2 regions of the Pseudomonas vranovensis genome follow, and region 1 is predicted to be linked to the other one. Evidence: predicted binding sites of a transcription regulator. Region 1 holds the regulator's gene; the other holds the start of a gene.
The links. The regulator sigma-54, encoded in region 1, starts transcription at its own class of promoters, with help from an activator protein. The targets are predictions, from matches to a motif close to ANTGGCATNNANNTTGCTNT.
Positions count from the first base shown of each region.

Region 2: glnA (glutamate--ammonia ligase) is a predicted target of sigma-54. The motif match lies at 1,332-1,351, and genes of this name have one in related genera.

Region 1 covers NZ_CP159259.1:3,815,207-3,818,413, reverse strand. Annotated here, with positions in the region: gene rapZ (RNase adapter RapZ) at 1-164, opposite strand, end outside; gene ptsN (PTS IIA-like nitrogen regulatory protein PtsN) at 168-632, opposite strand; gene raiA (ribosome-associated translation inhibitor RaiA) at 645-953, opposite strand; gene ABVN19_RS17800 (RNA polymerase factor sigma-54) at 1,035-2,528, opposite strand; gene lptB (LPS export ABC transporter ATP-binding protein) at 2,708-3,207, opposite strand, start outside.
Region 2 covers NZ_CP159259.1:4,515,068-4,518,274, forward strand. Annotated here, with positions in the region: gene thiI (tRNA uracil 4-sulfurtransferase ThiI) at 1-1,115, opposite strand, end outside; gene glnA (glutamate--ammonia ligase) at 1,448-2,854, shown strand.

The DNA of each region.
Region 1 (3,207 bases):
ACCTTGGGCTGCATCAGCTCGGTATTGATCAGGGCGTTCTCGGCCAGTTGGGGCAACAACCCGGCGGGCAGGTTGTCGATACAGTAGTAGCCGTTGTCCTCAAGGACAGCGAGGGCAGTACTCTTGCCGGAGCCAGACCGGCCGCTGACGATGATCAAGCGCATATATCAATGCTCGTTCTGTGCGTCCAGTACGACCTGGTACAGGGCTTCGCTGCTGTTGGCGGCGCGTAGCCGGTCACGTACGTCCTTGCGGTCGAGCATGCTTGCGATCTGGCGCAGCAATTCCAGGTGCGCATCGGTAGCCGCCTCCGGAACCAGCAGGACAAACAGCAAGTCGACTGGCGCGCCATCAATGGCGTCGTAGTCGATCGGTGCTTCCAGGTGTATCAGGGCGCTGATAGGCGATGAGCAGCCTTTGAGGCGGCAGTGTGGAATGGCAATGCCATTGCCAAACCCGGTTGACCCGAGTTTCTCCCGGGCAAACAGGCTTTCAAATACGTCCTGCATCTCCAGGTCGGCAACTTCCCGGTCGATCAGGGTGGCGATTTCCTGGAGGACGCGCTTTTTACTGCCGCCCGGCACGTTCACAAGGGAACGGCCGGGGGTCAGGATGGTTTCAAGTCGGATCATGGATGAGGGGGATCAGCGGGCCGCTGCACCTTGCAGCAGGCTTTGCTGTTTTTCCTTGTGTTTTTTCAGTTGGCGGTCGAGCTTGTCAGTCAAGGCATCGATCGCTGCATACATGTCTGTGTGTTCGGCATTTGCAACAACTTCGCCGCCGGGAATAAACAGCGTTGCTTCGATTTTCTGCTGCAGCTTCTCGACCTTCATGATTACCGTCACATTGGTAATCTTGTCGAAGTGCCCCTCCAGTCGCTTCAGTTTCTGTTCGACATACTCACGCAGGGGCTGAGTGACTTCTACATGCTGTCCACTGATATTGACTTGCATACAGCTTCTCCTTTGTTGCCGGTGCATAAGAGGCAGGTGTTGCGCCTGCCACTGAACTGCGATGGCACACCTCAGGGGCCGTTACATCAATCGCTTGCGCTCGCTCGACGGTGCAATGCCGAGGGACTCGCGGTACTTGGCGACGGTGCGACGGGCTACCTGGATGCCTTGTGCCTCCAGTAAACCAGCGATCTTGCTGTCACTCAATGGCTTTTTCTGATTTTCAGCTGCAACCAGTTTTTTGATGATCGCGCGGATGGCTGTGGACGAGCATTCGCCGCCTTCGGAGGTACTCACGTGGCTGGAGAAAAAGTACTTCAGCTCGTAAATGCCCCGTGGGGTATGCATGTATTTCTGGGTGGTTACCCGGGAAATCGTCGACTCGTGCATGCCTACCGCTTCGGCGATGTCGTGCAGCACCAGCGGCTTCATCGCTTCGTCGCCGTGGTCGAGAAAGCCCCGTTGATGCTCGACGATCTGGGTGGCGACCTTCATCAGGGTCTCGTTGCGGCTCTGCAGGCTCTTGATGAACCAGCGGGCTTCCTGCAACTGATTGCGCATGAAGGTGTTGTCGGCACTGGTGTCGGCGCGACGGACGAAGCCTGCGTACTGCGGGTTGACCCGCAGGCGCGGGACGGCTTCCTGGTTCAGCTCGACCAGCCAGCGTTCGTTGTCCTTGCGTACGATCACGTCCGGGACAACGTACTCGGGCTCGCTGGACTCGATCTGCGAACCGGGGCGCGGGTTGAGGCTCTGGACCAGTTCGATCACCTGGCGCAACTCGTCTTCCTTGAGCTTCATGCGGCGCATCAGCTGGCTGTAGTCGCGGCTGCCGAGCAGGTCGATATAGTCGCTGACCAGGCGCTGCGCCTCGGCCATCCACGGCGTCGTGGCAGGCAGTTGGCGCAGTTGCAACAGCAGGCATTCGCCGAGGTTGCGCGCGCCGATGCCGGCGGGCTCGAATTGCTGGATGCGATGCAGTACGGCCTCGACTTCATCGAGCTCGATATCCAGCTCGGGATCGAAGGATTCGCAGACTTCTTCGAGTGTCTCGTCCAGGTAGCCCTGGTTGTTGATGCAGTCGATCAGCGTCACGGCGATCAACCGGTCGGTGTCGGACATCGGCGCCAGGTTCAACTGCCAGAGCAGGTGGCTCTGCAGGCTTTCACCGACCGAAGTACGGGTGGTGAAGTCCCACTCGTCATCGTCATTGCTGGGCAGGCTGCTGGCGCTGGTCTGGTAGATGTCTTCCCAGGCCGTGTCGACTGGCAGTTCATTGGGGATGCGCTCGCTCCACTCGCCCTCTTCGAGGTTGTCCACTGTTTGCGTGGTTTCCTGGAAGCTGGTGTCCTGGGTTTCGGCGACAGGCTTGCTTTCGGCGTTATCGGCCATCGGGTCGCTGTTGTCGAAATCGTCGCCTTCTTCCTGGCGTTCGAGCATCGGGTTCGACTCCAGCGCTTCCTGGATCTCCTGCTGGAGATCAAGGGTAGATAGCTGGAGCAGACGGATGGCCTGTTGCAACTGCGGGGTCATCGTCAGTTGCTGGCCCATTCTTAGGACGAGCGATGGTTTCATGGCAGGGGCTTAACACCTTATTTGCCGGCGCACATGCGCCATCCACTACAAGGGCACCGAAGCGCCAACTTTAAGCAAATTATATGCCTGAAGTTGAAGCGTTTGCCTAGGGTGCGGTAACAAATATGCCGCATTTCGCCGGTTCAGCGGCCCATGGCAAACGCTGTGCTGCTTCGAACTTACAAGCGGAACTCGTGGCCCAGGTAGACCTCTTTAACCAGATCGTTGGCCAGGATGGTCTGCGCATCGCCTTCGGCGATCAGTTGGCCATCATTGACGATGTAGGCGGTTTCGCAGATATCCAGAGTTTCCCGAACGTTATGGTCGGTGATCAGCACGCCAATGCCTTTGGCCTTGAGGTGGTGGATGATCTGCTTGATGTCGCCGACCGAAATCGGGTCGACACCGGCAAAGGGTTCGTCGAGCAGGATGAACTTCGGGGCCGTGGCCAGTGCCCGGGCGATTTCCACGCGTCGCCGCTCGCCCCCGGAAAGGCTCATGCCGAGGTTGTCGCGAATATGGCTGATGTGGAATTCCTGCAGCAGGCTTTCCAGCTCCTTGCGGCGTCCGGCGGCATCGAGCTCCTTGCGGGTTTCGAGGATCGCCATGATGTTGTCGGCCACCGACAGCTTGCGAAAGATCGATGCCTCCTGGGGCAGGTAGCCGATGCCGGCACGGG
Region 2 (3,207 bases), 700 kb from region 1:
GCCATGTCGAACTGCTTTTCTTCATGTTCAAGGCGATGACGCTTGGCGCACGTGGTCGGGTTCACCGAAATCACGCCGCAGTATTCAGGCATGTGTTTGGCGAACTCGGCGGTACCGATCTCGTTGGCCTGGTCGATGATGTCCTGCTTGTGGCTGGCCAGCAGCGGACGCAGTACCAGCTTCTCGGTGGCCGAGTCGATCACCGCCAGGTTCGGCAGGGTCTGGCTGGACACCTGGGAGATCGCCTCGCCGGTTACCAGGGCGTCGATCTCCAGGCGGTCGGCGATATTGGTCGCAGCGCGCAGCATCATGCGCTTCAGGGTCACGCCCATGTAGCTGTTGTCGACCTTGCCGAGAATCTCGCCCACTACTTCTTCAAAGGGCACGCTGACGAACAGCACGCGCTGGCTACTGCCGTATTTCTTCCACAGGAAGTGGGCGACTTCCATCACGCCCAGTTCGTGGGCACGGCCGCCAAGGTTGAAGAAGCAGAAGTGGGTCATCAGGCCGCGACGCATCATCTGGTAGGCCGCCACGGTGGAGTCGAAACCACCGGACATCAGCACCAGGGTCTGCTCCAGCGTGCCCAGCGGGTAGCCGCCGATGCCCTTGTGCTGGTTGTGGATCACATACAGCAGCTTGTCACGTACCTCGATGCGTACCTCGACCTCTGGGGTGCGCAGGTCGATACCGGCGGCGCCGCACTGCTGGCGCAGCTGGCTGCCGACATAACGGTCGACATCCATCGAGGTGAAGTCGTGGTGACCGCCGCGCTTGCAACGCACCGCAAAGCGCTTGCCGGGCAGCAGGTGACCGAAGTGGGTCTTGCACTTGGCGACGATATCGTCGAAGTCGCCCAGCGGGTACTCGTCGACCTGCAGGAAGTGGGCGATGCCCGGCATGCAGGTCAGACGCTCGATCATCTCGCGCAGGACTTTCTCGTCCTCGATGCGGGTGACCACCTCGAGGTTGTCCCAGACACCGTCAACCGCGAGCGCAGGATCGAGGTCCTTGAGCACGGTACGGATGTTGCGGCCCAGTTGACGGATGAAGCGCTTGCGAACCGGGCGGCTCTTGATGGTGATCTCTGGGAAGACTTTTACGATTAGTTTCATTGAAAACAGCGCGCGCAATGCCGACTAAAAAAGTGGGGCGCGGATTATAGCGGAAATTGCTCAAGGTTTAACCAATTAATGTACAGAAGGTTTACGCTGCACCAAATTGGTGCCTACAACCTCATTTACGCCTCCTAAGGGTGCATAAATTGTCTGACATTTCGGCTCATTGCCCCTGAAACGCATAGGAATGGGGCAAAAATTCCAAACCGGGGCACTGGCATGCAATTTGCTCCCTTGTGAGGCAGGTTGCCTTGGCCGACTATTCGCGCCCGGCATCACCCAAATTCAAGGGCTGCACAGGCAAGCTCTACCCCACCCCGGAGGACACTATGTCGAAGTCGGTTCAACTCATCAAAGATCATGACGTTAAATGGATTGATCTGCGCTTCACGGACACCAAAGGCATTCAACATCACGTGACCATGCCGTCGCGTGATGCCCTGGACGAAGACTTCTTCGAAGCCGGCAAGATGTTCGACGGTTCCTCCATTGCCGGCTGGAAAGGCATCGAAGCTTCCGACATGATCCTGATGCCGGACGACTCCTCCGCCGTTCTGGACCCGTTCACCGAAGAGCCGACCCTGATTCTGGTCTGCGACATCATCGAACCTTCGACCATGCAAGGCTACGACCGCGACCCACGCGCCATCGCCCGCCGCGCCGAAGAGTACCTGAAGACCACCGGTATCGGTGACACCGTCTTCGTCGGTCCAGAGCCCGAGTTCTTCATCTTCGACGAAGTGAAGTTCAAGTCCGACATCTCCGGCTCGATGTTCAAGATCTACTCCGAGCAAGGTTCATGGATGTCCGACCAGGACGTCGAAGGCGGCAACAAAGGCCACCGCCCAGGCGTCAAAGGCGGCTACTTCCCAGTACCTCCGTTCGACCACGACCACGAAATCCGTACTGCCATGTGTAATGCCATGGAAGAAATGGGCCTGGTCATCGAAGTACACCACCACGAAGTTGCCACTGCCGGCCAGAACGAAATCGGCGTGCAATTCAACACCCTGGTGAAGAAGGCTGACGAAGTTCAGACCCTCAAGTACTGCGTACACAACGTTGCCGACGCCTACGGCCGCACCGCTACCTTCATGCCTAAGCCACTGTACGGCGACAACGGCTCGGGCATGCACGTACACATGTCCATCTCCAAAGATGGCAAGAACACCTTCTCCGGCGAAGGCTATGCCGGCCTGTCCGACACCGCCCTGTACTTCATCGGCGGCATCATCAAGCACGGTAAGGCCCTGAACGGCTTCACCAACCCGGCTACCAACTCCTACAAGCGTCTGGTACCTGGCTTCGAAGCCCCGGTCATGCTGGCCTACTCGGCGCGCAACCGTTCCGCCTCGATCCGTATTCCTTACGTTTCCAGCCCGAAAGCCCGCCGTATCGAAGCGCGCTTCCCGGACCCGGCGGCCAACCCATACCTGTGCTTCGCTGCACTGATGATGGCCGGCCTGGACGGTATCCAGAACAAGATCCACCCAGGCGATGCCGCCGACAAGAACCTGTACGACCTGCCGCCTGAAGAGGCCAAGGAAATCCCACAGGTGTGTGGCAGCCTGAAAGAAGCCCTGGAAGAGCTGGACAAGGGCCGTGCGTTCCTGACCAAGGGCGGCGTGTTCTCCGACGACTTCATCGATGCCTACATCGCGCTGAAGAGCGAAGAAGAAATCAAGGTCCGCACCTTCGTACACCCACTGGAATACGAGCTGTACTACAGCTGCTGATTTCGTGACGTGACGTAGAGAGGCCTCCCATCGGGAGGCCTTTTTTTTGCCTTCAAAACCGCCTCGCGGCCAGGCTCAACTTGCAATGCGTAGCCGCTGCCGAGAAACGAGGCTGCGATCGACTGCGCAGCAGTCGCCAGGTAGCGGCAGGCTTGCCCCGCGAAAACTACAGTGCTCTATAGTGGTGCATAAGGGGATGCGCCCAATCTGAAAACACCCCAATTTGGTTCAATTTTCTGCCAATACCAGGCAAATCAGTGATTTCCTGCGCAGCCATGGCCCCATTTCAGGGGATTACGCTTCTTTTCGGAGCTTTGGTTTAATTTTTGCATTTTCCTTGTAACCGCAGATCA